Regions from separate parts of the Pseudomonas sp. St316 genome, predicted to be linked through region 2. Evidence: predicted binding sites of a transcription regulator. Region 2 holds the regulator's gene; the other holds the start of a gene.

Region 1 (16,782 bases), 1.1 Mb from region 2:
AACCGCCGAACAAGGTGATGAGGATCGCTTGTTCGCTCGGCAGTTGCAGGAAAACACACAGCAGATAACACCACGCCGCGGCAAACGAGACGCTGGCGTAGAGTTCACGACGGAAGATCAGCGGAATATCGTTGCAGAAGATGTCCCGTAGAATGCCGCCGAACACTCCAGTGATCACCCCGCTGACCGACGCCACCAGCATGCCATGGCCCATTTCCAGGGCCGTCATGCAGCCGATCAGGGTGAACGCCACCAGGCCAGCGGCGTCGAGCACCAGGAACAACGAACGCAAATGGCGCATCCAGCGCGCCAGGAACACCGTCAGCATCGCCGCTGCCGTGGTCAGCACCAGGTACTCGGGATGCTTGACCCACGTGAGCGGGTAATGACCGAGCAGCACGTCGCGCACCGAGCCGCCACCCAGCGCCGTGACGCAGGCGATCAGCACCACGCCGAACCAGTCCATGCCCCGACGCCCGGCAGACAGGGCGCCGGTCATGGCTTCGGCGGTGATGGCGATCAGATAAAGCATCAGCAACATGATGGCGGTCCGTACACAAAGGCGCGCAGTCTAGCCATTTCGGGCAGGCACCAAAAGAGGGCAGCCATCGACCATCCCAAACAAGGAATCTGTGGCCAGGAGATCTGTGGGAGCAAGGCTTGCCCGCGATGAAGGCGATGCGGTCTTTCAGGGACCGAGTCGCCTGTTTCGCGAGCAAGCTTTGCTCCCACATGCTTTGCTCTCACAAATTCCCGCGGTACTAGAGCGCCGTGCTTCAATCAGAACTTGATGAAATGCTTGCGGTAATGCTGCAGCTCGGCGATGGACTCACGAATGTCGTCCAGGGCCAGGTGGCTGCCACCCTTCTGGAAGCTGTCACGCACTTCTGGAGCCCAGCGAGCAGCCAGCTCCTTGAGGGTGGAAACGTCCAGGTTGCGGTAGTGGAAGTAGCTTTCCAGGGACTTCATGTGGGTATAGAGAAAGCGCCGGTCCTGACAGATGCTGTTGCCACAGATCGGCGACTTGCCCTTGGGCACCCACTGTTCCAGGAAGGCGAGGGTCTGGGCTTCGGCCTCGGCCATGCTGATCTTGCTCTCGCGCACCCGCTGGGTCAGGCCCGAGCCGCCGTGCTGGCGGGTATTCCATTCGTCCATGCCAGCCAGGATCTCGTCGCTGTGATGGATCGCGATCACCGGGCCTTCGGCCAGGGTATTGAGATCACTGTCGGTAACGATGGTGGCCATTTCGATGATGACGTCGGTGTCTGGGTTCAGACCGGTCATTTCCAGATCGATCCAAATCAGGTTCTGCGAATTTTGCATAGGGGGAGCTCCTCGGCTTAGCAGCGCAGTTTAGCTTAGGCAGCCCCCTGGGCGTGCTAAACTCGCGGCCGTTTTATCTAATCGCTGCATTTCTTCATACGGAACACCCATGGCCAAACGCCAACTCAATCGTCGTCAGAACTGGCGCATCGAAAAGATCCAGGGCGAGCGCGCTGCCCGCGCAGCCAAACGCGAGTCCAGTGCGGTCGAGGCCCTGGAGGGCGGCGACCTGGGCCCTGAACAAACCGGCCTGGTGATCGCGCACTTCGGTGTGCAGGTCGAGGTCGAAGCCTGCGAAGGCGAACTGGCCGGCCAGGTGTTCCGCTGCCACTTGCGGGCCAACCTCCCAGCGCTGGTCACCGGCGACAAGGTGGTCTGGCGTGCCGGCAACCAAGGCATCGGCGTGATTGTCGCGCAATTGCCGCGCCACACCGAACTGTGCCGTCCGGACAGCCGGGGCCAACTCAAGCCCGTGGCCGCCAACGTCGACATGATCGTCATCGTGTTCGCCCCGTTGCCCGAGCCCCACGCCAACCTGATCGACCGCTACCTGGTAGCCGCCGAGCACGCCGGCATCCGCCCATTGTTGCTGCTGAACAAATTCGACCTGATCGACGAACACAACGCTCCGGCGCTGAACGCCTTGCTGTCGGTCTATCGGGACTTGGGTTACCCGGTGCTGGAAGTCTCGGCCCATCACGGCAACGGCATGGAACAATTGCAACAGCAACTGGACGGGCGCATCAGTGTGTTCGTCGGCCAGTCCGGTGTCGGCAAGTCGTCGCTGGTCAACAGCCTGCTGCCGGACGTCGAGACCCGTGTCGGGCCGTTGTCCGAGCTGTCCGGCCAGGGCACCCACACCACCACCACCGCGCGACTGTTCCACTTCCCCGGCGGCGGTGAATTGATCGACTCGCCAGGCATCCGCGAGTTTGGCCTGGGCCATGTCAGCCGGGCCGATGTGGAGGCCGGGTTCATCGAGTTCAACGAGCTGATTGGCACCTGCCGCTTCCGCGACTGCAAACACGACCGCGAGCCCGGCTGCGCCCTGCTCAAGGCCCTGGAAGAAGGCCGCGTGCATCAGCAACGGATGAACAGCTACCGCTCGATCATCGCCAGCTTGCCGGAGAGCAGTTACTGATGTGGCCCTTGCCACAATGACAAACACGCCTCATGTGAACAGTGACCCATAAAAAAGCCGACAATGCTGTCGGCTTTTTTATTGGGTCATTGCGCCGGCGGCTCGGCCGGTTTCGGCGCGGTGCCGTCGAACAGGTTCAGACGTTCGCGCAGCTCATGGGCCGGCACGGGTTGTTGGTCCGCCGGCAAGGCGTTCGGATCAACCGCAGCGCCAGGCGTCGCCGGGACTTCACCCGGTCCGCCCTGGCCCTGGGTCGGATCCGGCGCGGGGTCATCGGTTTGCGAACCTTCGATGGCTTGCTGGGCCTTCTTGGTCAACACCACGATATCGATACGCCGGTTGACCGGGTTGAACGGGTCCTTGCGATCGAATAACGCCGAGGACGCATAACCAACCACCCGCGCCACCTGCTCGTCGGGATAACTGCCGGCCACCAAGGCGCGACGGGCCGCGTTGGCGCGGTTGGCGGACAATTCCCAGTTACCGAAGTCGCCCTTACCTATGTAAGGCTTGGCATCGGTATGGCCACTGATGCTGATCTTGTTCGGCACCGCCTTGATGGTGTCGGCCATGGCCAGCAGGATGTCTTCGAAATAAGGTTTCAGGCGCGCGCTGCCGGAATCGAACATCGGCCGGTTCTCGGCGTCCATGATCTGGATGCGCAAGCCATTCGGCGTGATTTCGAACAGGATCTGGTCCTTGAATTTCTGCAGCTGCGGGTTCTCCTCGACCTTGTTCTGCAATTCCTGCAGCAACAATTCCAGGCGCTCGCGCTCGACCTGCTCGGCCATCCCCTCTACCTGTTCGGAATCGACCGTCACCTTGTCGGGCTGCGGCTGGGATTTGACTTCAGGGTTGAGGGTGTTTTCCGGCGCCAGGGTCGGCGAACCGCCCAAGTCGATGATGTACGGCGTGCCGCTTTCGGAAAAGCCGACCGGGTCCTTGAAGTAACCGGCGATGGCGATCTTCTGTTCCGGGGTCGCGGTGGACAGCAGCCACAGCACCAGGAAGAACGCCATCATCGCCGTCGCGAAGTCGGCGAAGGCGATTTTCCAGGCGCCTCCGTGATGCCCGCCCGCTATGCGCTTGACGCGCTTGATGATGATCGGCTGGTTATTTTCCATAACTTAACGACCGCGAACCGCTTGTTCCAGCTCGGCAAAGCTTGGTCGGTGCGCCGGGTACAAGACCTTGCGACCGAACTCCACCGCCAGCGAGGGTGGCATGCCCGAGGCCGAGGCCACCAGGGACGCCTTGATGGCTTCGTAGATATTGAGCTCTTCCTTGGCGTCGTGGGCCAGGGAGTGTGCCAGGGGGCCGAAGAAACCATAGGCGGCCAAAATACCGAAGAAGGTACCCACCAGTGCCGCACCCACGTGCAGGCCGATGGACTTCTGGTCGCCTTCGCCCAGGGAAGCCATGGTGACCACGATCCCCAATACCGCCGCGACGATACCGAAGCCGGGCATGGCGTCGGCAATACCGTTGACAGCGTGCGACGGGTGTTCCAGATCTTCCTTGAGGCTGTACAGCTCCATGTCGAACAGCCCCTCAAGCTCGTGCGGAGCCATGTTGCCGGACGACATGATGCGCAGGTAATCACAGATGAACGCCGTCATGCGGGCGTCCTTGAGTACCGCGGGGTACTTGGCGAAAATCGGGCTGGCGGCGGCGTCTTCGATGTCGCCTTCGATCGCCATCATGCCTTCGCGGCGGCTTTTGTTGAGGATCTCGTAGATCAGCCCCAGCACCTCGAGGTAGAAGGTGTGGTTGAAACGCGAACTGAACATGCTCAGAGACTTCTTGAGCACGTGCATCGTCATGTAGCCGGGGTTGGCCTGCAAAAATGCGCCGAGCGCCGCGCCACCAATGATCATCACCTCGAAAGGCTGGATCAACGCGGCAATCTTGCCATGGGAGAGCACGTATCCGCCGAGCACGCTCGCGAACACGACAATGATGCCGATAATTTTAGCCATAGGTAGAAAGTACTTATTTAAGTCGGGTTCAAGGTCATATTCGGAAGCTGAAAAATCTCTTCTTCTACTTATCGGCAAAACTGCGCCAGACTATAGCCAGTTCCGGCGAAAAGCCAATTTTGCCCCGTTCCGGGCGTAGATACCCTATGCGATGATCACGTCCAGCCATGACTAACGAAACGAAGGTTCCAACGCCGCGACCGACCACGCTCGAAGGCTGGGTAAAGCTGCTGGACGGCGTGCACCTACCAGTGCCCCAGGCCAGCCACGACCTGGTCTGCAAGGCCATTGCCGACAGCCGCCGCTCGTTGCGTGACATCGCCGAACTGATGCAGGACAGCCCCGCCCTGGCCCTGAGCGTCATTCGCGAGGCCAACCATCATACCCATGGCAGCCTTGCAGAACCTGCGGAAAATCTCGAAGTGGCCATCAACCGCCTCGGCCTCAAGCGTACCGAAGAACTGCTCGCTCGCCTGCCGTCGTTGCCGGGGCATGAAATCCCCATCGCCTTGCGCCAGCTGCAATTGATCAGCCAACACGCCACGCAACAGGCCAATGGCTTTTTTGCCAGCCGCCTGGCGCGGCTGTGGCAGGACATTCACTGGGGCAGCCTGCTGTTTCTTTCGCCGCTCTGGCCACTGGCCCTGACTCACCCGCGGTTGCTGGGGGAATGGGAATTGCGGGTCGTCCACAAACGCGAGCCCGCGCGCAAGGTAGAGCGCGAACTGTTCGGCGTCAGCCTGCTGAAAATCTGCCTGGCGCTGGTGGAGACCTGGCGCCTGCCGATCTGGGTGATGCAAGGTTATCGCCTGCTACTCAATGAGCGCCGCGAACTGGTGCAGGTTTTGCGCATCGCCCGGGACAGCGAGCATCCGCTGCGCCAGCAGAATCGCCTGGACGACGACCCAACCCTGCGGCGCTGGCTCAATCAACCGGCCAATACCGTGTTGCTGGCCAACGGCCTGGCCCTTTCAGCGCAACAGGCCTGGGACAGCCCCCACAGCGCCCGCTGGCAATACCTCACCAGTTTGTATCTGCAGATGCCTATGGATGAGGTCCAGCAACAGCTGCACCAACAAGCCGTCACCAGCGCACGTCATGACGCCATGCCGGACCTCTGGCATCCGGCCGCGGCGTTGCTCTGGCCCTGGGGCAGCCGTCGTATCCACCCCGGCTTGCTACCGCCTCCACCACCCAGCGCCGAGGACCTGAGCCAGTGGCGCAAGCAATGTTCGGCACTGCTGGTGGAACCGAGCCCCTTCAGCAATGCCATGCACCTGACCACCTCGGCACGGGACGTGTTGGTGGCCTGCGGCATGCGCCGGGTGATGATCCTGATGGCCGATCGCAACCAGACCAGCGTGCGCGTACACCAGACCGCCGGCCTGCCCAAAGAAGCCGCGGCCATGAGCTTTACCATCAGCCAGAGCAAAATAGTGCAGCGGTTGCTGGCCCAGCAGGCCCAGGTTCGCCTGAACCCGGACAACAACGCGCAGTTTTCGGCGCTGCTGCCACCGGGCCTGCGCAGCCTGTTCCGGGGGAGCACCTGCTGCTGCGCTCCCTGACCTGCAATGGCCGGGTGATCATGCTGGTGGCGGTGGACCAGGGCGGCGGGCCGTTCTCGGACGTGACCGTGCAAGCCTTCGGCAAAACCGTGCAATGCATCGAAAGGGCCCTGCATACCTTTACCAACCGCGGCCGCTGAACTTGCTACAATCTTTTCCCTTTGCGCCCCTGGAGACCTCACATGCCTGACTTCTCTGGCTTGCCGTTGGTGATCGAGCCGAGCGAGCTGCTGCCGCGCCTCGACGCCCGCGAACTGATTCTGGTGGACCTGACCAGCGCCGCCCGCTACGGCACCGGCCATATTCCTGGTGCACGCTTCGTCGACCCCAAGCGGACCCAGCTCGGCCAACCGCCGGCGCCAGGCCTGCTGCCGGCCAAAGCCGATCTGGAAACCCTGTTCGGCGAGCTCGGGCACAACCCGGATGCGGTCTACGTGGTCTATGACGATGAAGGCGGCGGCTGGGCCGGGCGGTTTATCTGGCTGCTGGACGTGATCGGCCACTCGAACTACCACTACCTCGACGGCGGCTTGCTGTCGTGGCTGGACGAAGGCCTGCCGGTGTCCATCGAAGTGCCTGCAACCGTCGCAGGCCCGGTCAGCCTGACGCTGCACGAAGCCCCCACCGCCACCCGCGAGTACCTGCAAAGCCGTCTCGGTGCTGCCGACCTGGCGATCTGGGATGCTCGCGGCCCGCTGGAATATTCCGGTGAGAAAGTCGTCGCAGCCCGAGGCGGGCACATTCCCGGCGCGGTCAATTTCGAATGGACTGCCGGCATGGACCCAGCGCGCAACCTGCGCATCCGCAAGGACATGGCGCAAATCCTCGAACAATTGGGCATCACGCCTGACAAAGAAATCATCACCCACTGCCAGACTCACCACCGCTCCGGCTTCACCTACCTGGTAGCCAAGGCGCTCGGTTATCCACGGGTCAAAGGCTATGCCGGTTCCTGGGGTGAATGGGGCAACCACCCCGACACACCCATCGAGCTTTGAAGGTTCTTAAGGACAGTTAATGAAAAACCGTTTGTTCATCCTCACTCAATACCTGCTGCCCCACCACCTGCTGTCGCGGTTGGCCGGCTGCATTGCCGAATGCCGCGTGCGCTGGTTCAAGAACGCCTTCACCGCGTGGTTTGCCAAGCGCTACCAAGTGGACATGTCCCAGGCACTGGTAGAAGACCTGACTGCCTACGAGCACTTCAACGCCTTCTTCACCCGTGCCCTGAAAGACGGCGCACGCCCGCTGGACGACGCCCCGGGCGCGATCCTCAGCCCCGCCGACGGTGCCGTCAGCCAGCTCGGCCCGATCGAGCACGGAAGGGTCTTCCAGGCCAAGGGCCACAGCTTCAGCGTGCTGGAACTGCTGGGCGGCGATGCGGCCAACGCGGCGCCGTTCATGGGCGGCGATTTTGCCACCATCTATCTGTCCCCCAAGGACTACCACCGCGTGCACATGCCGCTGGCCGGCACCCTGCGGGAGATGGTCTACATCCCGGGGCGGATTTTCTCGGTCAACCAGACCACCGCCGAAAACGTTCCGGAGCTGTTCGCCCGCAACGAGCGCGTGGCGTGCATTTTCGACACCGAACGCGGGCCGATGGCCGTGGTACTGGTGGGCGCGATGATCGTGGCGTCCATCGAAACCGTCTGGGCCGGACTGGTGACACCGCCCAAGCGCCAGCTGAAAACCTTTCGTTATGACGAAGCCGCCCGCGCCCCCATTCATCTGGAAAAAGGCGCCGAACTGGGGCGCTTCAAGCTGGGTTCGACAGCTATCGTGCTGTTTGGTCCGGACCAGGTGAAATGGGCCGAAGGCCTGGTGGCCGGTTCGCCAGTACAGATGGGCCAGGGCCTGGCGCTGCCCAAAGCCTGATTCATCGCCTGCCTTTTGAAGCAGGTCTGTAGTGCAAGTCTTGTGGGAGCAAGGCTTGCCCGCGAAGAACGATAGCGCGGTCTAAAAAATCGCGGTGCCTGCATCGCGAGCAAGCTTTGCTCCCACAACACATTCAGGGCAACACACCTGCCTGTCAGCTGCTAGAGTTGGAAACAACACGTTTATTTCCCGCCGGAGCCCGTACACGGCATGAATGAGACCAGCCCTCTCCAGCTATTGCGCGTCCTGACCCCGACACAATCACGCCTGTCGTTCTGCGATGCTACGCCACGGGACCTCAAGCGCTGGATCGCCAACCTGCCCAAGGCCAACATCGGCGAAACCGCCCGCCTGTTGTACCAAGCCCTTGGTGAACTCAACCAACTGCTCACGCCCAGCGACAATCGCCTGCAACTGCTCGAGCTGCTGCGGCCCGAGGTGTATTACGTCTGCAAGCACCTGGAGCGGCACTTCCTGCAACAGGCCATCGTGCTGGATGATCGCTCGCGCAAGATCGTCAACCTGTGCCAGGCCCTGCAAACCCAGCTGGCGATGGGCTACAAACAGATCGTGGCGCGGATCGCGTCGAAATACACCAAGGACCGGGCCCGCCTGCTGAGCACCGCGCTGCAACGGGCGATGCATGCCCTCAACGGCCCGCTGCTGCGTGCCAGCCAGCTGTACAGCCCAGTGCCTGAAGGGCTGTGGCTCGATTTGCATCAGTTGCACCAGATCGCTTGCCAGCACCGGCTGCAGCACCTGAGCGTGAGTGACGAACTGGCGAGCCAGGTTCATCAATTGAACCCCGAACAGACCTATGTCGTTGCGCTGTTGCTGGGAGCCTCACGCAGCAATCAACTGCGCCAGAGCCAGATCGGGCGGCTGACCGAAGCGCTCGAAACCTGGAGCCAGTGGGTCAAGCTGGACCCCGCCACTACCGCTACCAGCCTGTTCGCAGTCGCTGCGCAGTTGGATGTCGGGCCACGCTACCGCTCCAAATTCCGCGCCGAACAGCAGCCGACCTTGCAGGGGTTTGATCCACAACCCCTGGTGCATGCAATCGCCACTCACCTGGAACAACCCGCCGACAACAGCCTGCCAGTTCCTGGCGGCATGAGCGTCGACACCTTGCATCACCTGCAAGCGGCCTGGGGCGAAGCGGCCGAACGCAGCTTCCAGCGCACCGAGGGCAACGGCACGCTGACGTTGTGCGTGGGCATGAGTGCGCTGCACTATTACCTCGGCGGCGAGCGCTCTTTCAGCGAGATCCTGAAGTGCTCTGGTACGCGCAAGGCGCGGTTCGAAGCCTCGCCAACCACGACCAACGACACCTGGAAGCAGGCTTTCGACGCTGCCCCGAGCGGCGACAGCGACCTGTTGCCCTATGAGGAAATCGAGTATCCGGTCAACCCAACCGATGACGATGGCACCAACTCCGACAACCAGCACCACTTCCCCACCTACGACCTGCCGATCATCAACCACAGCCCTGGCGGCTATTGCCTCGGCTGGCCCAATGAAGTGCCGGAACAACTGCAAGCCGGGGAAATGATCGGCATTCGGGACTCCAGCGACCAAGCCTGGAGCGTTGCCGTGGTGCGCTGGATCCGGCAAGTACGCAACGGCGCCATGCAAATGGGCATCGAACTGGTCGCACCGCATGCCCAGCCTTGCGGGCTGCAACTGGTCCGGGAGCCGAACGAACACGGCCATTACCTGCGAGGATTGTTGCTGCCGGAGATCAGTGCGATTGACCTGCCCCCGACCATGATCGCCCCCGCCTGCCGTTCCAGGAGGGCCAGCAAGTACTGATCAATACCAACGGACAGGAGCGCCGCGCAGGCCTGGACCGCCGAGTGACCAGCACCCACAGTTTCAATCAGTTTTCCTATCACCCGGAAGACTCATCCCAGACCGCGGATGACGGTGACCAAGAGGGGAATTTTGATTCGTTGTGGAAGTCGCTTTAAAGCCAGCCACATAACCTCTGTGGTGAGGGCGCTTGCTCCCTCACCACAGAGCGATGTACAGGCTCAGAGCTGCCCGTCACGATCCCTGAAGCCCAGCAGGTACAACACCCCATCCAACCCCAGGGTTGAAATCGCCTGCCTGGCCGACTGCTTGACCAACGGCTTGGCCCGAAATGCCACGCCCAGGCCGGCGATTGCCAGCATCGGCAAGTCGTTGGCGCCGTCACCCACGGCGATGGTCTGCTCCAGGCGCAGGCCTTCCTTCTCGGCCAGTTCACGCAGCAGATCGGCCTTGCGCTGGGCATCGACGATCGGCTCGACGGCAACGCCAGTCACCTTGCCATCCACCACTTCCAGTTCGTTGGCGAACACGTAGTCGATGCCGAGCTTGGCCTGCAACTGCTTGGCGAAGTAGGTGAAGCCGCCGGACAGGATGGCGGTCTTGTAGCCCAGGCGCTTGAGTTCGGCGAACAGCGTCTCGGCGCCTTCGGTCAGGCGCAGGGAAGCGCCAATGGAATCCAGCACGCTGACGTCCAGGCCCTTGAGCAGCGCCAGACGCTCCTTGAAACTGGCACGGAAATCCAATTCGCCAGCCATGGCTCGCTCGGTAATGGCCGAGACCTTGTCGCCCACGCCGGCCGCCTTGGCCAGTTCATCGATGACTTCGGCTTCGATCAGCGTCGAGTCCATGTCGAACACCGCCAGGCGGCGATTACGGCGGAACAGCGAATCTTCCTGGAAGGCGATATCGACGTTCAGTTCCTGGGCCACGCTGAGGAACTCGGCACGTAACGCCTGGGGATCGGCCGGCTCACCGCGCACCGAAAACTCGATGCAGCCCTTGCCCTTGTCGTCCGGGGTATCCAGCGGCATGCGCCCGGACAGTCGGTCGATGTGGTCGATGTTCAGGTCATATTTGGCGGTGATCGAGCTGACGCGCTGCAACTGCTCGGCGGTAACCTTGCGGGTCAACAAGGTAACGATGTGGCGCTTCTTGCCCTGGCCGGCCACCCAATGCCGGTAATCGTCCTCGGACACCGGGGTGAAGCGCACCTGTTGGTCGAGCTTGTAGGCAGTGAACAGGATGTCCTTGAGCACCGATTTGCCTTGTTCGGCGTCCGGAATTTCAACCAGGATGCCGAATGACAGCGTGTCGTGGATCACCGCCTGACCGATGTCGAGAATGTTCACACCACCCTGGGCCAGAACGCCGGTAATGGCCGCAGTCAGACCCGGACGGTCGCTGCCAGTGATGTTTATCAGGACGATTTCGCGCAAGGCGCACCCCCGCAGGTGGAAAAAAACCGCATTCTACCCACATTCAGTGACCATCGGGCACCGCCAGTGCTTTGCCGGTCATGGGGCTGTCGCTATACTGCGCGTCAATTTCACGGACAAAGAGCCGAGCTCAGTGAACCGGCCCACGCCAGTCAAAACCGACAACTTCTTCCTGCTGATCTTCCGTGCACTGCGCCATCGTCGCGTGCCGATTGCATTGCGCATCGCCAGCCATAACGTGATCCTGGTCGCCCTGGCCCTGGTTATCTATGCCTGCGTGATGGGTTTGCAATTCAAGCAGGCGATGCACGAGCAGGCCGATGCCCTGGGTGAAAGCCTGACCACCCAGACCGCCACGTCCGCCACCGAGCTGCTGGTGTCCAACGACATCCTCAGCCTCAATGTGCTGCTCAACAACCTGACCAAGAACAAGCTGGTGGCCCACGCCGCCATCTACAGCGTGGACAACCGCATCCTCGCCGAGGCCGGCCAGCGTCCCAAGCCGGGCCTGCTGGGCGAGTCCGGCGGCATGTACCAGAGCAAGATCACCTTCCAGGACGTGACCGCCGGGCAACTGCGCATCAGCCTGGACATGGATCAATTCCAGCAACCGATGACCATCAGCCTGCAAAGCATGGGCATCCTCAGCGCGATCCTGCTGGCGCTGGCATTGGCCTTGAGCCTGCGTCTGGGCCGACACATCTCCACGCCGCTGCTGCAATTGCGCGTCTGGCTGCGGGACATCGACGAGCACACCCCGGCCACCCAGCGCCAGGACGAAATCGGCGACCTGGCGCGGCAACTGCACGCCAGCTTCGCGCCGGAACCTGAGCCCGTGCCGGAACCTGAAGACATCGACTACGTGGACGACGACGATGCCGAGCCGGGCTTCGAAGTGCGCAACCTGCGCGACCCTGGCTTCGATGAAAGCCAGCCAATGCCTGCTTCCAAACCGGCTCCACGCCACGTGGTACGCACGGTAGAGGACGAGGAAGACGACGACGCGTTCGCCGATCTGCGGGACGAATCAGTCGATGGAGCACCTCAACCGGTCGCCAGGCCAGTCGCCTCGAACCTGCCCCGGCACAGCGCCGTACTGGCCGTGCAACTGGGCGCCCAGGACCAACTGCGCCGCCTGCCCCAGGCGCGCCTGAAGGAATTGCTCGAGCGCTACCGCGACTGCCTCGACCAGGCCGCATCGCTCTATCAGGGCGAACTGCACACCCTGAACGATGGCAGCACGCTGATGCTGTTCCACACCGAAGACAGCGGTGACGACTACCTGACCAACGCCATTTGCTGCGGTGAGTTGCTGCGCGCCTTGGGCCACCAGTTGCAGATCGAAGTCGCCGACAGCGGCATCACCCTGCAACTGCAACTGGGCCTGACCTTGGGCGACGGCTTGTTCGGCCTGAGCCAGATCGACCTGCTGCTGACCGAAACCGCCCAGGACGCCCTGGCGCTGTCGCAACACAGCCGCAATCTGCTGCTGGTGGAGCGCAAGATCAACGACGACGCCCTGATCCGCCAACGCGCCCGCATCCGCCCCATCGCCAGCCCCGAAGGCGCGTGCTGCGTGGAGCGGCTGATGGAGCCTTATCCGTCAATGCTGGAGCGGCAACTGGCGCGGATGCATGAGCGCCAGGCCTGAGTCCCGGTACTTAAAATAACGAAGCCCGCAGATGAGTGATTATCTGCGGGCTTTTTTGTTGCCGTCACTGGCCCCATCGCGAGCAAGCTCGCTCCCACAGGGGATCTCTGCATAGCCGCAGACCCAGTGTGGGAGCGAGCTTGCTTGCGATGGCGTCAGGACAGACAGCGAAAAACCAGCGTCCATCCGACCCACTTTAGCTATCAGGCTCAAACGAATACTCAAATGACACTTGCGCCGGCTCACCATGGCCAGCCACGTAGCTGCCAGTCCCACTCAAATTGACCAGACCCCCAGTACCGGCGCCCTCTACGACATTCCACGTACTGCGTGCCTTACCTTCGGAGAATGACCCCGAATGCTGGGCAACAAATGTTCCGTGCTTACCTGCCACCACCGCACAAACCCGCTCAAAACCCACAAAGCACACTGTGCCGTCAGCGCTATAGGACATCAGGTATTCGACGCTACTGGTGCCCTCGATAGCGCCGGAATAGGACTGCGTGATTTTGGCATGCGAGAGTTTTGGAGCGTCTTCAAGAGTTTGAGTCGGTTTCTCATCCCAGCCCGTGATCTGAAATGTGCAACTTGCAGTTGTTTTCATGGAATTAACTCGTCCTTGTCGTTATTGGGGGGAGGCCTGATGCGCCGGGCCCTCATCTTGCCTGACCGCTTCCAGGAAATAAGAACCCAGGCGTTACAGAAACAACAAAGCCCGCATTGATGCGGGCTTTGTCTTGTAATTCAGTCCTGGCGTCAGAACCTGAACACTTCCATGTCCGTACGAATCGGCAAGGCCATGGGAATCTTGTCCTTTTCCTTTTCCACCGGCTTGGCCGCGGCAGGAGCAGACTTACGTGGAACCTCTGCGATAGGAGGCTGGTTGGCCAGGGGCTTGAGCGACACGGACAGTTGCTCGGCCAGGCGCTGCAGAAGCACGCCTTGGGCCTGGACCTGTGCCGCCGTGGTGCCAGCATGTTGCTCTTGCAGATGAACGATACGGTTCTCACGCACCTTGCCACGACGGTCGATCAACCGCCATTGGGCATCGAGCACTGCCGGTTGGGCTTTACCCGAATCCAGGCGAGTAATCGACAGCAGTACCTGCACATCCGGGGCAAAGCCCTGAGTCGCAGGTGCCAGTACGACACGCTGGCTGTCCAGGTGCCCGGCGACCTGACGCAACAGCAATTGGTCGATGTCGGAAGACAGGCTGCCAGCCCAACGCCCGTCGGTGGCGGCCTGCAGGCTGCCGTCCGGTTGGCGTTGCAATAAGGTTTCGCGTTGCAGGTAGTCAGCGATCAGGACCGGCCCCAGCAATACAGCCATGCCTGTGCTTTGCGCAGGCTGGGCCGGAGTTCCGCTGTCCAATTGGTACAGCGACACCGGCTGGTTCATGCTGCAACCCGCCAGGCCAAGCAGGCCGGCGAGCCACAAAATAGGAAGGCGCAGAGCAGTCATCGTTCCGTCCAGGTGGCAGCCACAAGGCTTGCCACAGTGAAAAAATACTCGGTCATTATAAAGAACGCCCGGCCACGCCGACGCTTTAAAGGGCCTATCATCCGTGAATATGCGCGCCGACTCCAGCGCGAAAGTATCGATCTGCGGCATTTAATCGCAGACCGAGCCCTCTAGTACGCCTAATTGAGGTTTTCGACGAACAGCGCATCGACTCGCTGAAATCCCCTTGGAAGCTTGTTGCCCCGCCGACCGCGCTCACCCTTGTAATGCTCAAGATCGTCCGCCTTCAACGAAAGCGTGCGCTTGCCTGCCTGGAGCACAAGCGTGGCGCCTTCCGGCAACACTGCAATATCCGTGACATATTCCTCACGGCTGGCGACCCGTTCGCCGGAAATACCAATAATCTTGTTGCCCTTGCCTTTACCCAGCTGTGGCAGGTCGCTGATCTTGAACACCAGCAACCGGCCTTCGGTGGTAACCGACGCCAGCCAATTGCTCTCCCGATCGGCCACCGGCCGCGGCGCAATCACCTTGGCGTTGTTCGGCAGGCTCAACAACGCCTTGCCCGCCTTGTTCTTGGCTTGCAGATCCTCACCCTTGACCACGAACCCGTAACCCGCGTCCGATGCTATTACGTACAGCCCATCATCATCTGGCATCAGCACGCATTCAAAAGTTGCACCCGGTGGTGGCGTTAAACGACCGGTCAGCGGTTCGCCCTGGCCGCGAGCCGATGGCAGGGTATGCGCCGGCACCGAATAACTGCGTCCGGTTGAGTCGACGAACACCGCAAATTGGTTGGAACGCCCGGCCGCCAGGGCCTTAAAGCCGTCCCCGGCCTTGTAGGAAAGCCCCGTCGCGTCAATATCATGACCCTTGGCGGAGCGCACCCAGCCTTTTTCTGACAGCACGACAGTCACTTTCTCGTTCGGCAACAGATCGTGTTCGGTCAGCGCCTTGGCTTCGGCACGCTCGACGATGGGTGAGCGACGGTCGTCGCCGTAGGTTTCGGCGTCCTTGATCAGCTCGGTACGCACCAGCTTCTTGAGCTTGGTTTCGCTGCCCAGCAAGGCCTGCAGCTTGGCCTGCTCCTTGAGCAACTCATCCTGTTCGGCGCGCAGCTTCATCTCTTCCAACCGCGCCAACTGCCGCAGGCGAGTGTCGAGGATATAATCGGCCTGGATTTCACTCAGGGCAAAACGCGCGATCAGGCTGGCCTTGGGGTGCTCCTCGGTGCGGATGATGTGAATCACTTCGTCCAGGTTGAGGTAGGCGATCAGCAAACCGTCCAACAGGTGCAGGCGGCGCTCGACCTTGTCCAGACGGAACTGCAGGCGCCGACGCACCGTTTTGACCCGAAATTCCAGCCATTCCACCAACAATGCCCGCAGGTTTTTCAACTGCGGCTTGCCGTCCAGGCCGATGATGTTGATGTTGACCCGGTAGCTGGACTCCAAGTCGGTGCTGGCGAACAGGTGCTGCATCAGCGCGTCGTGGTCGACTCGGCTGTTGACCGGGATAATCACGATGCGGCATGGGTTTTCGTGGTCGGATTCGTCGCGCAAGTCAGCCACTTGCGGCGCTTTCGACGGTTTTGCCTGCATCATCGCGGCAATTTGCTCCAACACCTTGGCCCCGGAGACCTGATGCGGCAGCGCCGTGACAATGATGTCGCCGTCTTCGATGTGGTACACCGCACGCATGCGCACCGAACCGCGACCGGTTTCGTAGATTTTCAGCAGGTCGGCACGCGGTGTGATGATTTCCGCTTCGGTCGGATAGTCCGGGCCCTGGATGTGTTCGCAGAGTTGTTCCACCGTGGCTTTTGGCTCGTCCAGCAGACGCACGCACGCCGTGGCCACTTCCCGCAGGTTGTGGGGCGGTACGTCGGTGGCCATGCCGACGGCGATGCCGGTGGTGCCATTGAGCAGGATATTGGGCAAACGCGCCGGCAACACCAGGGGTTCATCGAGGGTGCCGTCGAAGTTCGGCCCCCAGTCCGCCGTGCCCTGGCCCAGCTCGCTGAGCAGCACTTCGGAATAACGCGACAACCGCGCCTCGGTGTAACGCATGGCCGCGAAAGACTTGGGATCGTCCGGCGCACCCCAGTTGCCCTGCCCGTCCACCAGGGTGTAGCGGTAGCTGAATGGCTGGGCCATCAACACCATGGCTTCATAACAGGCCGAGTCGCCGTGGGGGTGGAACTTACCGAGCACGTCACCGACGGTACGCGCCGATTTCTTGTGCTTGGAGTCCGCATCCAGCCCCAGTTCACTCATGGCATAGATGATCCGCCGCTGAACCGGCTTCAAACCATCGCCGATGTGCGGCAAGGCGCGATCCATGATCACGTACATGGAGTAATTGAGGTAGGCACTTTCGGTGAAGTCAGCCAGCGATCGGCGTTCTACGCCGTCTAAGCTGTCTGCAAGAATGTCGCTCATGCGGGCCTCATCAGTTCGTTGTCTGGCGCAGCAGCATGGTGCCGTCGCGCTGGGTAAATTCAAGTTTGTTCAGGGCGCTCATGCCCAGCAGC
Region 2 (14,875 bases):
CGATCAGCTCCGCCAGCTCGGAAACGTCCAGCAAGGCGCACATATGCTCGATCACCGTACCGGCCAGCCATGGCCGTTGCCCTCGATGGCTGCGCCACTTGATCTCGTTCGGGTCCAGGCGCAGCGAACGGCTGACCTGATGCACCGCCAAACCCCACTCGTAACCCTGCACTGAAATCACGTACTGCAAGCCTTGGCGAAAGTCATCGCGATAACGGTCTGGCATGACCCAGCGCGCCGTATCCAGTACCTTCAGGTTGCCGGCCTGGCTCGGCAGGATCCCGAGGAACCATTCCGGCTGGCCAAACAACGGCGTCAATTCCTGCCCGGCCAGGGAATAAATCGATCCCAGGCATACCAGCGGCACCGCCAGGGTCAACCCGGCCACATCGAACAACAAACACTCGAACGGCTCGGCAGCCCAAGCCGGACGGTCGTCGCCCGGCACCGGTGGCGGCGGGTTGCTCGGCGGCAGGTGGATTTCCACCACCGGCGTCACCAGGCCCTGCAGCAACGGGGCAACGGTCGAGACCGGCGCCAGGATCGGCGCAGGCGCGTCCATGACCGCAACCTGGGGCTTGATAAACGGAGCCTCGACCGCTGCAGCCATTACTGATTGCTGTGCATCACGGGCCTGCTCCTCGAGCACGGCCGCCTGAAATTCATCCAGCACACCCTTGGCTTCGACAGGCTCGGGCAACGCCTCGATCACGCTTGGCTCTGGTGGCAATTCTTCGGTCGCTTCCTGCAACAGCCCATCCAGATAGGATTGCAGGGCCATTTGCGGACGCGAGGTTGTCTTTATCGGGCGGCTCATAGGAACAGTGCGCCACTTGAAGAGGTTATCGGCATGAATGCGGTAGGACTTGAGCGTTCGCAAGCGAACACAATGCCAGTGGAAAGCCTCGTCACCTTAAGCCACCTGCTGTGGAACGAGCTGCTGGGCCAGCAGATGCTTGAGCAGCGCCCGATACGCCAGCACGCCACGACTCTTGCCATCGAACTGCGAAGGGGTCACGCCGGCACGGCTGGCGTCCCGCAGGCGGGTATCGACGGGGATATAGCCCTGCCAGATGTCATCCGGGTACATGTCCCGCAACACGCGCAGGGTCCCCAAGGACGCCTGGGTGCGACGATCGAACAAGGTCGGCACGATGTTGAAAGCCAGCGACTGCTTACGCGAGCGGTTGACCATCGCCAGTGTATTGACCATCCGCTCCAGGCCCTTGACGGCCAAGTGTTCGGTCTGCACCGGGATCACCAACTGCTGGCTGGCGGCCAAGGCATTGACCATCAGCAACCCCAACAATGGCGGGCTATCGATGATCGCGTAATCGAAATCCTGCCACAGCTGCGCCAGACTCTTGGCGATCACCAGGCCTAACCCGCTCTGCCCCGGCGACTGTCGCTCCAGGGTGGCAAGGGCGGTGCTCGATGGCAGCAGGGAAATCCGCTCGTCGCTGGTGGACAACAGCAACTGCCCCGGCAGGCCCTCGGGCACCACGCCCTTGTGCAGGAACAGGTCGTAGTTGCTGTGCTCCAGGCTGTCCGGATCGTAACCGAAATAGCTGGTCATCGAGCCATGGGGGTCCAGGTCGACGATGACCACGCGCTTGCCCGCCTCGGCCAGCAACCCGGCTAAAGCGATGGAAGATGTGGTCTTGCCCACACCACCTTTTTGATTGGCGACTGCCCAGACTCTCATTCGGATCGTTCCTCCCGGCCGAAACAGGCTCGACCGAGAAATAGCTCGGTTATAAAGCGGGTGACGGAGAATTGACGGCACTCTGTCTTCCCGGCGACTTGACCGGAGCCGGTGCAGTTTGTGTGCCAGCCCGCTTCAATGCCGCATCCGGCGTTGCATTGGCCGTACCGGTACCGGTCAGGCTGCGACGCACATCGAGGTTGCGCGACACCACCAGCACCACCCGGCGGTTGCGCGCACGCCCCTCGGCCGTGGCGTTGTTGGCGACAGGCTGGAACTCGCCGTAGCCCACCGAGGCCAGGCGACCGGGGTTCACACCCTGCATCGCCAGCATGCGCACGATGCTCGCCGAACGGGCCGAGGACAGTTCCCAGTTGGTCGGGTATTGCGCAGTGCGGATCGGCTGGTCGTCGGTGAAGCCTTCGACATGGATAGGATTGTCAAAGGGCCTCAGGATCGCCGCCACCTTGTCGATGATATTGAAGGCCATGTCGCTGGGCATCGCATCGCCGCTGCCGAACAGCAGGCTGGAATTGAGCTCGATCTCGACCCACAACTCGTTGCCGCGCACGGTCATCTGGTTGGAGCTGATCAAGTCACCGAACGCGGCGCTGATGTCGTTGGCGATGCTTTTCAACGGGTCGTTGCCGCCGGCGATACCGGCATCGACCTGTTCGCTGTCCTTGATCAAGGGTTTGGCTGGCGTAGTGGTCTTGGGCCGCTCATCACCGATAGGGATCGGCTTGAGGGCGCGGTCGGAATCGGTAAAGACACCGATCAAGGCCTCGGAAATGACTTTGTACTTGCCTTCGTTGACCGACGAAATCGAATACATGACCACGAAAAAAGCGAACAGCAGCGTGATGAAGTCGGCGTAGGAAACCAGCCAGCGTTCATGGTTGACGTGTTCTTCACGATGCCTGCGACGTGCCATCTTCCATATCTCCCATCAGTCCATGAAGCCCTGGAGCTTCAACTCAATGGAGCGCGGGTTTTCACCTTCGGCGATCGACAGGATCCCTTCCAGCAGCATTTCACGATAGCGCGACTGGCGCAACGCGATGGACTTGAGCTTGGCCGCGATCGGCAGCAGCACCAGGTTGGCACTCGCCACGCCGTAGATCGTGGCGACGAACGCCACGGCGATGCCGCTGCCCAGTTGCGATGGATCGGCCAGGTTGCCCATCACATGGATCAGGCCCATCACCGCACCGATGATGCCGATGGTCGGTGCATAGCCGCCCATGCTTTCGAATACCTTGGCCGCTTCGATGTCGCGGCTTTCCTGGGTGTAGAAATCCACTTCCAGGATGCTGCGGATGGCTTCCGGCTCGGCGCCGTCCACCAGCAATTGCAGGCCTTTGCGTGAGTAGCTGTCGGGCTCGGCATCGGCCACCCCTTCCAGCCCCAGCAGGCCTTCCTTGCGAGCGGTCAGGCTCCAGTTCACCACTCGATCGATACCACCGGCGAGGTCGACACGGGGCGGGAACAGAATCCAGATCAGCACTTGCATGGCGCGTTTGAACGCGCTCATGGGCGACTGCAACAGCGCCGCGCCAATGGTGCCACCGAGCACGATCAACGCCGCCGGGCCGTTGGCCAGCGCGCCCAGATGACCGCCTTCCAGATAGTTGCCGCCAATGATGGCGACGAACGCCATGACGATGCCGATCAGGCTGAGCACATCCATTACATGCAGGCCTCGACCAGGTGTCTACCAATGTCGTCCAATCCGTACACCGCGTCGGCAAGATCAGCCTTTACGATGGCCATTGGCATGCCATAGATCACACAGCTCGCTTCGTCCTGGGCCCAGATGGCGCTGCCGCCCTGCTTGAGCAGGCGCGCGCCCTCACGACCGTCGGCGCCCATGCCGGTGAGCACCACCGCCAGAACTTTGTCACCGTAGGACTTGGCCGCGGAACCGAAGGTAATGTCCACGCAAGGCTTGTAGTTCAGACGCTCGTCGCCCGGCAGGATTTTCACCGCGCCGCGGCCATCGATCATCATCTGCTTGCCACCTGGCGCCAACAACGCCAGGCCTGGACGCAGGATGTCGCCATCCTCGGCTTCCTTGACGCTGATGTTGCACAGCTTGTCCAAGCGCTCGGCAAACGCCTTGGTGAACGCTGCGGGCATGTGCTGGATCAGCACAATGGGGGCCGGGAAGTTGGCCGGCAACTGGGTCAGGACCCGTTGCAGCGCCACCGGGCCACCCGTGGACGTACCGATAGCGACCAGCTTGTAGGCTTTGCGCTTGGGCGCCGGCGACGATGCGTTGGCGGCGGGCGCCGGACGAGCAGGAGCCGGTGCCGGAGCACTGCGTACCGGTGCCGGATTGAAGCTGCTCGACGACGTCGGCGCCGGGCTTGGCGCCACGACTGGAGCGGGTGCAGGTGCGGGTGCGCTGTAGGCACCGACACGCCGGTTGCTGCGGGAAATACTGTGGACCTTTTCGCACAGCAACTGCCGGACCTTGTCCGGGTTGCGCGAAATGTCTTCGAAATTCTTCGGCAGGAAATCCACCGCCCCGGCGTCCAACGCATCGAGGGTCACCCGGGCGCCTTCATGGGTCAGGGACGAGAACATCAATACTGGCGTCGGGCAGCGCTGCATGATATGCCGCACCGCCGTGATGCCATCCATCATCGGCATCTCGTAGTCCATGGTGATCACGTCCGGCTTGAGTGCCAGGGCCTGATCGATCGCCTCTTTGCCATTGGTCGCTGTACCGACGACCTGAATACTCGTGTCCGCCGAAAGAATTTCCGAGACGCGGCGGCGGAAAAACCCCGAATCGTCCACCACCAGGACTTTAACTACCATAAACACTCCGTTAGACGAGGCGCGGCCCTTGGCCACGCCCCTCCAGAATCAAATACGCCGGGCGGCGTAACGCTTGAGCATGCTTGGCACATCGAGAATCAACGCGATGCGGCCGTCGCCGGTGATGGTGGCGCCGGACATGCCCGGGGTGCCCTGGAGCATCTTGCCCAACGGCTTGATGACCACTTCTTCCTGGCCCACCAACTGGTCGACGACGAAACCAATCCGCTGGGTGCCCACCGAAAGGATCACCACATGGCCCTCGCCCTGCTCTACGTGAGCGGCGGAGCTGACCAGCCAGCGCTTGAGGTAGAACAGTGGCAGTGCCTTGTCCCGTACGATCACCACTTCCTGGCCGTCCACCACGTTGGTGCGCGACAGGTCGAGGTGGAAGATCTCGTTGACGTTGACCAGCGGGAAGGCGAAGGCCTGGTTGCCCAGCATCACCATCAGGGTCGGCATGATCGCCAGGGTCAATGGGACCTTGATGACAATCTTCGAGCCCTGGCCCTTGGTCGAGTAGATATTGATCGAACCGTTGAGCTGGGAAATCTTGGTTTTCACCACGTCCATGCCCACGCCACGGCCCGACACGTCGGAAATCTCGGTCTTGGTCGAGAAACCCGGGGCGAAGATCAGGTTGTAGCACTCGGTGTCGCTCAGGCGGTCGGCGGCATCCTTGTCCATCACACCGCGCTTCACCGCGATGGAACGCAACACGTTCGGATCCATGCCTTTGCCGTCGTCGGAGATCGACAGCAAGATGTGGTCGCCCTCTTGCTCGGCGGCCAGGATCACCTTGCCGCCGCGGACCTTGCCTGAAGCTTCGCGCTCTTCCGGCGACTCGATGCCGTGGTCGACCGCGTTGCGCACCAAGTGGACCAGCGGGTCGGCCAGGGCCTCGACAAGGTTCTTGTCGAGGTCGGTCTCTTCACCCACCAGTTCCAGGTTGATTTCTTTCTTGAGCTGACGAGCCAGGTCGCGAACCAGACGCGGGAAGCGCCCGAAGACTTTCTTGATCGGCTGCATGCGGGTCTTCATGACCGCGGTCTGCAGGTCCGCCGTGACCACGTCCAGGTTCGACACGGCCTTGGACATGGCTTCGTCCTGGCTGTTGAGGCCCAGGCGCACCAGACGGTTACGCACCAGCACCAGTTCGCCGACCATGTTCATGATCTCGTCCAGGCGTGCGGTATCGACCCGGACGGTGGTCTCGGCTTCGCTGGCCGGTTTTTCCGCAGGCGCAGCCGCGGCCGCGCGGGCTGGTGCCGGCGCCGCAGCAGCGGCAGGCTTGGCGGGTTCGGCCTTGGGTTCCGGTGCCTTGGCAGCGGGTTTGGGCACTGCCTTGGCCGCCGGTGCAGCCGCCGTGGCGGTGGCAGGCGCAGCAGAAGCGGTACCCACTTCGCTGAACTTGCCCTTGCCATGCAGCTCGTCGAGCAGTGATTCGAATTCGTTGTCGCTGATCAAGTCGCCACCTGCGACAGCGGCAGCGGGCTTGGCCGGTGTCGGCGCCGAAGCGATGGCTGAATCCAGCGCGTCAACGGCAAAGGTGCCCTTGCCATGCAACTGATCGAGCAAGGCTTCGAATTCGTCGTCGGTGATGTCCGAGCTGTCGCCCGCCGCTTTCGGGGCGGCCGGGGCCGCCGGCGGGACCGCGGCATCAGGCGCGAACTGGCCCTTGCCATGGAGCTGGTCGAGCAGTGACTCGAACTCGGCATCGGTGATTTCATCGCTGGCAGCCCCAACGGCGGCCGGCGCAGCGGGTGCAGCCGGAGCGACCGGTGCCTCGGCCTGAGCCTTGACGGTATTGAGGGAGTCCAGCAGTTGTTCGAATTCATTATCAGTGATGTCGCCCGATGCCTCGGCGACCGGCTCTTCAACCGCAGCCTCGGCAACCGGAGCCGCTTCATCAGCCGATTGCGGCTCGGCCAGACGCGACAGCGCAGCGAGCAGCTCGGGGGTGGCGGCGGTGATCGGCGAGCGCTCGCGCACTTCACTGAACATGCTGTTGACCGCATCCAGCGCTTCAAGCACCACGTCCATCAACTCCGAATCAACGCGACGCTCACCCTTGCGCAGGATGTCGAACACGTTTTCGGCAATGTGACAGCACTCCACCAGCTCGTTGAGCTGGAGGAAGCCGGCGCCTCCTTTTACAGTGTGGAAACCGCGAAAGATTGCGTTGAGCAGATCCGCATCATCCGGCCGGCTTTCCAGCTCGACCAATTGCTCGGACAGTTGCTCAAGAATCTCGCCAGCCTCAACCAGGAAATCCTGAAGGATCTCTTCATCGGCGCCGAAGCTCATTAATGGGGTGCTCCTAAAACAGGGCTAAAACTCAGAATCCAAGGCTGGACAGCAAATCGTCCACATCGTCCTGACCGGACACAACGTCTTCTCTTTTATCGGCATGAATTTGCGGACCTTCACCCTGAGAGAGATGTTTTTGTGGATCTTTTTCAGCAAGCATCGCTTCACGGTCGTGTTCGATGCCCGCAAAGCGGTCGACCTGGCTGGCCATCAACACCAGTTTGAGCAAATTGCTTTCCACTTCGGTGACCAGCTGGGTCACGCGCTTGATCACCTGGCCGGTCAGGTCCTGATAGTCCTGGGCAAGCAAGATGTCGTTGAGGTTGCTGGCGACGGCGCGGTTCTCGGTGCTGCTGCGTGTCAGGAAACCGTCGACCCGGCGGGCCAGCTCCCGAAACTCTTCGGCGCCGACTTCGCGCCGCATGAACCGACCCCAGTCGGTGCTCAAGGCCTGGGCTTCTTCGCTCAGGCCATTGACCAGCGGCGTTGCGCTTTCCACCAGGTCCATGGTGCGGTTGGCCGCAGCCTCGGTCAGCTTGACCACATAACCCAGACGCTCGGTGGCATCGGTGATCTGCGAGACTTCCTCGGCCTGCGGCATATGCGGGTCGATCTGGAAATTGACAATCGCGCTGTGCAATTCACGCGTGAGCTTGCCCACTTCCTGATACAGACCGCGATCACGGGTCTGGTTGAGCTCATGGATCATTTGAACCGCATCGCCAAAGCGACCTTTTTCAAGGCTGTCGACCAGTTCGCGGGCATGTTTTTTCAGGGTCGATTCGAAATCGCCCATTGAAGATTCGTTGTCCATAGCTCCCCCGTGGCGCCGTTAACCGATGCGTTCGAAGATTTTTTCGATCTTCTCTTTCAACGCCTGGGCCGTGAAGGGTTTGACCACATAGCCGTTTACACCGGCCTGGGCCGCTTCGATGATCTGCTCGCGCTTGGCTTCGGCGGTCACCATCAGCACCGGAAGGTGCTTGAGTTTTTCGTCGGCACGCACCTGGCGCAACAGGTCGATACCGGTCATGCCCGGCATGTTCCAGTCGGTGACCAGAAAATCGAAGTTGCCACTGTGCAACATCGGAAGCGCAGTGGTTCCGTCATCTGCTTCGGCCGTGTTGGTGAACCCAAGGTCACGCAACAGGTTTTTTATGATCCGCCGCATCGTTGAGAAGTCATCAACGATGAGGATTTTCATGTTCTTGTCCAATTCGACCTCCAAGCAGTCTTAAACGCGCCCAGCACCTGGACGCGCCATTTCAATCAATCCGGCACAACACTCGACAACGGTCTGGAGCACAACGGATGGAGACTGGCGCAGTACCTGCCAGGCCAGCCTCGTTCGCAGTGTCCCCACACTGCCTGTCAACGCGCTCGCCACTCCCCCAAACGCCCCCGCAAACGGGCCGCGCACTGGCTGTGTAACTGGCTGACCCGCGATTCGCTGACCCCCAGGACCTCACCGATTTCCTTGAGGTTCAGCTCTTCGTCGTAGTACAGCGCCAAGACCAGCCGCTCACGCTCCGGCAAATTGGCAATCGCATCCGCCAGCGCGCTCTGGAAACGTTCATCTTCCAGATCACGCGACGGCTCCATGTGAGCACTCGCGTTATCCTCGTGCAGCCCTTCATGTTCGCCGTCCTGCAACAGGTCGTCGAAACTGAACAGGCGGCTGCCCAAGGTATCGTTCAAAATCCCGTAATAATCGTCGAGACTCAATTGGAGTTCGGCCGCAACCTCGTGATCTTTAGCGTCACGCCCGGTTTTAGCTTCAATTGCCCGAATTGCATCACTGACCATGCGGGTATTGCGGTGTACCGAACGTGGCGCCCAATCGCCCTTGCGGACTTCATCGAGCATGGCTCCGCGAATGCGAATACCGGCATACGTCTCGAAACTCGCGCCCTTGCTCGCGTCGTATTTGTTCGACACTTCGAGCAGGCCGATCATGCCCGCCTGGATCAAGTCTTCGACCTGGACACTGGCCGGCAACCGCGCCAGCAAGTGATAGGCGATACGCTTGACCAGTGGCGCGTAACGCTCGATCAATTCGTATTGGGCGTCCCGTGCCGATTTTTTGTAGAGATGGTTGTAACCGCTGGCTGTCATAGCACGGGCCCTGCTGTTTGTTGCACAAGACGCTCGACGAAAAATTCCAGATGCCCGCGCGGGTTTGCCGGCAACGGCCAGGTATCGACCTTCTGGGCGATCGCCTTGAACGCCAGCGCGCATTTGGAACGTGGAAAGGCTTCATAAACGGCACGTTGCTTCTGGACAGCCTTGCGTACGCTTTCGTCGTAGGGCACGGCGCCGACGTATTGCAGGGCAACATCCAGGAAGCGATCCGTGACCTTTGTCAACTTGGCGAACAGGTTGCGTCCTTCCTGGGGGCTCTGGGCCATATTGGCCAGGACGCGGAAGCGGTTCATGCCATAGTCGCGGTTAAGCAGCTTGATCAAGGCATAGGCGTCGGTGATGGACGTCGGTTCGTCGCAGACCACCAGCAGCACTTCCTGGGCAGCGCGTACGAAACTGACGACCGAGTCGCCTATACCGGCCGCGGTGTCGATCACCAGCACATCGAGGTTGTCGCCGATGTCGCTGAAAGCCTGGATCAGGCCGGCGTGTTGGGCCGGCGTCAGGTGGACCATGCTCTGGGTGCCGGAGGCGGCCGGCACGATACGAATCCCGCCCGGCCCCTGTAACAGCACGTCGCGCAGTTCGCAGCGGCCTTCGATCACGTCCGCCAGGGTGCGTTTGGGTGTAAGCCCCAGTAGCACGTCGACGTTCGCCAGGCCCAGGTCGGCGTCCAGCAGCATGACCCGTCGGCCAAGCTCTGCCAGAGCCAGGGACAAGTTCACTGACACGTTAGTCTTCCCGACGCCACCTTTGCCGCCGGTCACCGCGATCACCTGTACGGGATGCATGCTGCCCATGTTCGTTCTTTACCTTGTCTTACTTAGACGGAGGCCACATTACTGGCTGCGCGTTCGCATACGGAACAATGCCTGGCAGACCATCGATGTAGGTACAAAAAATATTCATGATTACCTCAGCCGACCTGCTTGGTCGGGCTGTGGTAGATATCAGCGAACATATCAGCCATGGCTTCTTCGCTGGGTTCTTCCTGCATTTGCACACTCACGGCACGACTGACCAGTTGATGACGACGCGGCAGATGCAAATCATCCGGGATCCGCGGCCCGTCAGTCAGGTAGGCCACCGGTAATTCATGACCGATCGCCAGGCTCAACACCTCGCCCAGGCTTGCCGTTTCGTCCAGCTTAGTCAGGATGCAGCCGGCCAGCCCGCAGCGTTTATAGCTGTGGTATGCGGCGGTTAGAACCTGTTTCTGGCTGGTGGTTGCCAACACTAGATAATTTTTTGACTTGATGCCGCGTCCGGCCAGGCTTTCGAGCTGCATGCGCAGGGCCGGATCGCTGGCTTGCAGGCCGGCGGTATCGATCAGTACGACGCGCTTGCGCAGCAACGGTTCCAATGCCTGGGCCAGGGACTGGCCCGGATCCACATGGGTCACCGACACATTGAGGATCCGTCCCAGGGTCTTGAGTTGCTCCTGGGCACCGATGCGGAAACTGTCCATGCTCACCAGGGCGATGCTCTGGGCGCCGTACTTGAGTACGTAGCGGGCGGCGAGCTTGGCCAGGGTGGTGGTCTTGCCCATGCCGGCAGGACCGACCATGGCAATCACCCCACCCTCTTCCAGTGGCTCGACTTCCGGCGTGGCGATCATCCGCGCCAGGTGCGCCAGCAACATGCGCCAGGCCTGGCGAGGCTCTTCGATACCATTGATCAGCGCCAGCAGGTCCCGGGACAACGGGCCGGACAGGCCGATGCGTTGCAGGCGACGCCACAGGTTGGCCTGGGCCGGACGGCTGCCTTGCAGCTGATTCCAGGCCAGGGAGCCGAGCTGGACTTCCATCAGCTCGCGCAGGCTGTTGAGTTCAAAGCGCATCGAGTCCAGGGCGCGCGGATCGATACCCCGGGCAGGCGCTGCGGGCGCCGGCTCAGGACGACGCGGTTCGGCGTGGGCCTGCTCGATCAGCGGTTCGGCGGCGGTCAACGGCAGGCCGGCCGTCAGCGGCTGACCAGCGAACAATTGACGATTGGTGCCTGCCGCGCCCTCGCCTTCGCTGCTGCGCAGGCTCAGTTCGGCCTGGGCGCTGGCGATGCGCGATTGGGTCTTGCGCAGCTCGTCTTCGAGTTCCATGTTCGGAACCCGTGGAGCCAGCGCCGACAACTTGTAATCCAGAGCGGCGGTCAGTTCGACACCGCCAGCGATCCGGCGATTACCGATGATGGCCGCTTCAGCGCCCAGCTCGTCACGAACCAGCTTCATGGCCTGACGCATATCGGCGGCGAAAAAACGCTTCACTTGCATAAACCACTACCTCAGCCGTTGGGCCCTACTGTCGCAACGATGGTCACTTGCTTGTTGTCCGGTATTTCCTGGTACGCCAGCACATGCAGCCCCGGGACCGCGAGGCGACCGAATCGCGAGAGCATCGCGCGAATCGGACCGGCCACCAGCAGGATCACCGGTTGGCCTTGCATCTCTTGCCGCTGGGCTGCTTCGATCAGCGAACGCTGCAGCTTCTCGGCCATGCTTGGCTCCAGCAGAACACCCTCTTCCGAGCCTTGTCCTGCCTTCTGCAGACTATTGAGCAATATCTGTTCCAACCTTGGCTCCAAGGTGATCACAGGCAGCTCAGACTCAGTGCCTACAATGCTTTGGACGATTGCGCGGGACACGCCGACCCGAACCGCAGCCACCAGGGCGGCGGTATCTTGACTCTTGGAAGCGTTGTTGGCGATAGCCTCGGCAATACTGCGTATGTCGCGCACGGGCACCTGTTCGGCCAACAGCGCCTGCAGCACCTTTAGCAACTGCGACAACGAAACCACGCCCGGCACCAGCTCTTCAGCCAGCTTCGGCGAGCCTTTGGCCAGTACTTGCAGGAGTTGCTGGACTTCTTCGTGGCCGATCAGCTCGCTGGAGTGCTTGTACAGGATCTGGTTCAAGTGGGTCGCCACCACCGTACTGGCGTCCACCACGGTATAACCGAGGGACTGGGCCTGGGCCCGTTGGCTGATTTCGATCCACACCGCTTCCAGGCCAAAAGCCGGATCCTTGGCGGTGATGCCGTTGAGGCTCCCGTAGACCTGGCCGGGGTTGATCGCCAATTCGCGGTCGGGATAGATCTCGGCTTCGGCCAGGATCACCCCCATCAACGTCAGGCGATAGGCGCTCGGCGCCAGGTCGAGGTTGTCGCGAATGTGCACGGTGGGCATCAGGAAGCCCAGGTCCTGGGAAAGCTTCTTGCGCACCCCCTTGATCCGCGCCAGCAATTGACCACCCTGGTTGCGGTCGACCAACGGAATCAGGCGGTAGCCGACTTCCAGGCCAATCATGTCGATCGGGGTCACGTCGTCCCAGCCCAGCTCCTTGGTTTCCATGGCGCGGGCCGGAGACGGCAGCAGTTCCTGCTGGCGCTTGACCTCTTGCAAGGCCTGGACTTTCTGCACGTTCTGCTTCTTCCAGAACAGGTAGGCACCGCCTGCCGCCATGGCCGCCATGCTCAGGAAGGAAATGTGCGGCATCCCCGGCACCAGGCCCATCACCGCCATCAGGCCAGCAGCCACGGCCAGCGCCTTGGGCGAGGCGAACATTTGCCGGCCGATCTGCTTGCCCATGTCTTCGGAGCCCGAAGCGCGGGTCACCATGATCGCGGCCGCTGTGGATAACAACAGTGATGGCAATTGCGCCACCAAACCGTCACCAATGGTCAACAAGGCGTAGACCCTGCCGGCGTCGCCAAACGACATGTTGTGCTGGAAGATACCGACGGCCATGCCGCCGATCAGGTTGATGAACAGAATCAGCAAACCGGCGATGGCGTCACCGCGTACGAATTTGCTGGCACCGTCCATGGAACCGTAGAACTCGGCTTCCTGGGCCACTTCCAAGCGACGCAGCTTGGCCTGGCTCTGGTCGATCAGGCCAGCGTTGAGGTCAGCGTCGATCGCCATCTGTTTGCCGGGCATCGCATCGAGGGTGAAACGCGCGCTCACCTCGGAAATCCGCCCGGCACCCTTGGTCACCACGACGAAGTTGATGATCATCAAGATGGCGAAGACCACGATACCGACCACGTAGTTACCGCCAATCACCACCTCACCGAAGGCCTGGATCACCTTGCCGGCGGCGGCGTGACCGTCCTGACCGTGAAGCATGACCACCCGGGTGGACGCCACGTTCAGCGCCAGGCGCAACAGCGTGGCCACCAGCAGGATGGTGGGGAATACGGCGAAATCCAGCGGCCGCAAGGCGTAGACGCACACCAGCAGCACGACGATCGACAGGGCGATGTTGAACGTGAAGAACACGTCCAGCAGGAACGGCGGCACCGGCAGCATCATCATGGCGAGCATGACCAGCAGCAACAGCGGCACGCCCAGATTACCCCGGCTGAGGTCTACGACATTGCTGCGCGCGGTGCTGAGTAACTGAGAGCGATCCACCAATATTCCCCGTTCCTGTGAAGCAAACTTTTGACGCCCAAAGGGGGCGCAGACGGGGTATTGCAAGAAGCCTTCCAACTTTTGTCGAGGGCTGATTTGAGCGGGTTATGGGATTGGTCGACAGCATTCGGGCCAGCCACCGGAACCCGTGGGAGCGAGCTTGCTCGCGATGCGCCGACACATTCAACCTCATCGACCCAGGCAGACCGCTATCGCGAGCAAGCTCGCACACAGGCCCGGTGGTTGGGGGTGTGCACGCTTGCTCAGGAATCGCGGCGCAAATCCGGCGGGATCGGCAAGTCCTTGAGTGGCTCGGGGCGCTTGCCCTTGCCAGCGCGGTGCTGGCGGATCTGGTAGACGTAGGCCAATACCTGGGCCACGGCCAGGTACAGGCCGCCAGGGATCTCCTGATCGAGTTCGGTGGAGTAGTAGATCGATCGCGCCAGGGCCGGGGATTCGAGCAGCATCACCTCATTGGCCACGGCGATCTCACGGATCTTCAGCGCCAGGAAGTCACTGCCCTTGGCCAGCAACACCGGAGCGTTGCCTTTTTCGGGGTCGTACTTGAGCGCCACGGCATAGTGGGTCGGGTTGGTGATGACCACATCGGCGTCGGGGATCGCCGCCATCATCCGCCGCTGGGAGACCTCACGCTGCAACTGACGGATCCGCTGCTTGACCTCCGGCTTGCCCTCCGAGTCCTTGTGCTCGTCGCGCACTTCCTGCTTGGTCATCATCAGCTTCTGCTTGCTCTGGTACAGCTGGATCGGCACGTCGATGGCAGCGATCAGAATCAGGCCGCAAGCCATCCACAAGGTGCTCCAGCTCACCAACTGCACGCTGTGAATAATCGCCTGTTCCAGCGGCTCGTGAGCAATGCGCAGCAGATCGTCGATGTCGGACTGCAACACCGTCAGCGCGACGAACAGAACCAGCAGGAATTTGCCAAACGCCTTGAGCAATTCCATCAGCGCCGTGGTGGAAAACATGCGCTTGATGCCGGCGGCCGGGTTCATCCGGCTGAATTTAGGGGCCAGGCTGCCGGCGGCGAACAACCAACCGCCCAGGGAAATCGGGCCGATCACAGCGGCCAGCAGCAAGCAGATCAGAACCGGCTGCACCGCCAGGATCGCGATCTTGCCCGAGTGCAGTAGATGCTGGGACATGGCGTCCGTGGAGAGCAGCACCTCACGGGGCAAGGAGAAATTCAGGCGCATGATTTCCAGCAAGTCCAGGGCCAACCCGCCGCCATAAACCAGCAACCCGCCCGCCCCCGCCAGCATCACCGCCAGCGTGTTGAGTTCCTTGGAACGGGCAGTCTCACCCTTTTCCCGGGATTCGCGCAGGCGCTTTTCCGTGGGGTCTTCTGTCTTGTCCTGACCACTCTCGCTCTCGGCCATGGTTCAGCGTGCCTGTGCCATGTCGCGTAAAAGCTGCAAGGCCTCGGTGGCCAGCGGCTGGTACTGGTTGAGGATATCCCCCAGG

Evidence for each region. Region 2 encodes FliA, which starts transcription of late flagellar genes. Its sites were predicted from a motif close to CTAAAGTTTNNNNNNNNNNNGCCGNTAA; they were not measured.
Region 1: a site for FliA is predicted at 4,512-4,539, ahead of motA (flagellar motor stator protein MotA). Genes of this name have one in related genera too.

Annotation. Positions count from the first base shown of each region.
Region 1 covers NZ_AP021901.1:6,034,063-6,050,844, forward strand. The annotation lists gene KI237_RS26915 (trimeric intracellular cation channel family protein) at 1-544, opposite strand, end outside; gene orn (oligoribonuclease) at 781-1,323, opposite strand; gene rsgA (small ribosomal subunit biogenesis GTPase RsgA) at 1,433-2,464, shown strand; gene motB (flagellar motor protein MotB) at 2,551-3,588, opposite strand; gene motA (flagellar motor stator protein MotA) at 3,592-4,443, opposite strand; partial or broken gene KI237_RS26940 (HDOD domain-containing protein) at 4,611-6,148, shown strand; gene KI237_RS26945 (rhodanese-like domain-containing protein) at 6,191-7,006, shown strand; gene asd (archaetidylserine decarboxylase) at 7,026-7,886, shown strand; partial or broken gene KI237_RS26955 (cyclic-di-GMP receptor FimW-related protein) at 8,097-9,856, shown strand; gene serB (phosphoserine phosphatase SerB) at 9,920-11,134, opposite strand; gene KI237_RS26965 (AhpA/YtjB family protein) at 11,268-12,785, shown strand; gene KI237_RS26970 (DUF3224 domain-containing protein) at 12,982-13,389, opposite strand; gene KI237_RS26975 (PqiC family protein) at 13,542-14,246, opposite strand; gene parC (DNA topoisomerase IV subunit A) at 14,426-16,690, opposite strand; gene KI237_RS26985 (retropepsin-like aspartic protease family protein) at 16,701-16,782, opposite strand, start outside.
Region 2 covers NZ_AP021901.1:4,927,836-4,942,710, forward strand. The annotation lists gene KI237_RS21935 (CheW domain-containing protein) at 1-817, opposite strand, end outside; gene KI237_RS21940 (ParA family protein) at 914-1,705, opposite strand; gene motD (flagellar motor protein MotD) at 1,755-2,639, opposite strand; gene KI237_RS21950 (flagellar motor protein) at 2,655-3,395, opposite strand; gene KI237_RS21955 (protein-glutamate methylesterase/protein-glutamine glutaminase) at 3,395-4,531, opposite strand; gene KI237_RS21960 (chemotaxis protein CheA) at 4,580-6,838, opposite strand; gene KI237_RS21965 (protein phosphatase CheZ) at 6,870-7,655, opposite strand; gene KI237_RS21970 (chemotaxis response regulator CheY) at 7,674-8,045, opposite strand; gene fliA (RNA polymerase sigma factor FliA) at 8,213-8,956, opposite strand; gene fleN (flagellar synthesis regulator FleN) at 8,953-9,783, opposite strand; gene flhF (flagellar biosynthesis GTPase FlhF) at 9,900-11,249, opposite strand; gene flhA (flagellar biosynthesis protein FlhA) at 11,261-13,390, opposite strand; gene flhB (flagellar biosynthesis protein FlhB) at 13,654-14,790, opposite strand; gene fliR (flagellar biosynthetic protein FliR) at 14,794-14,875, opposite strand, start outside.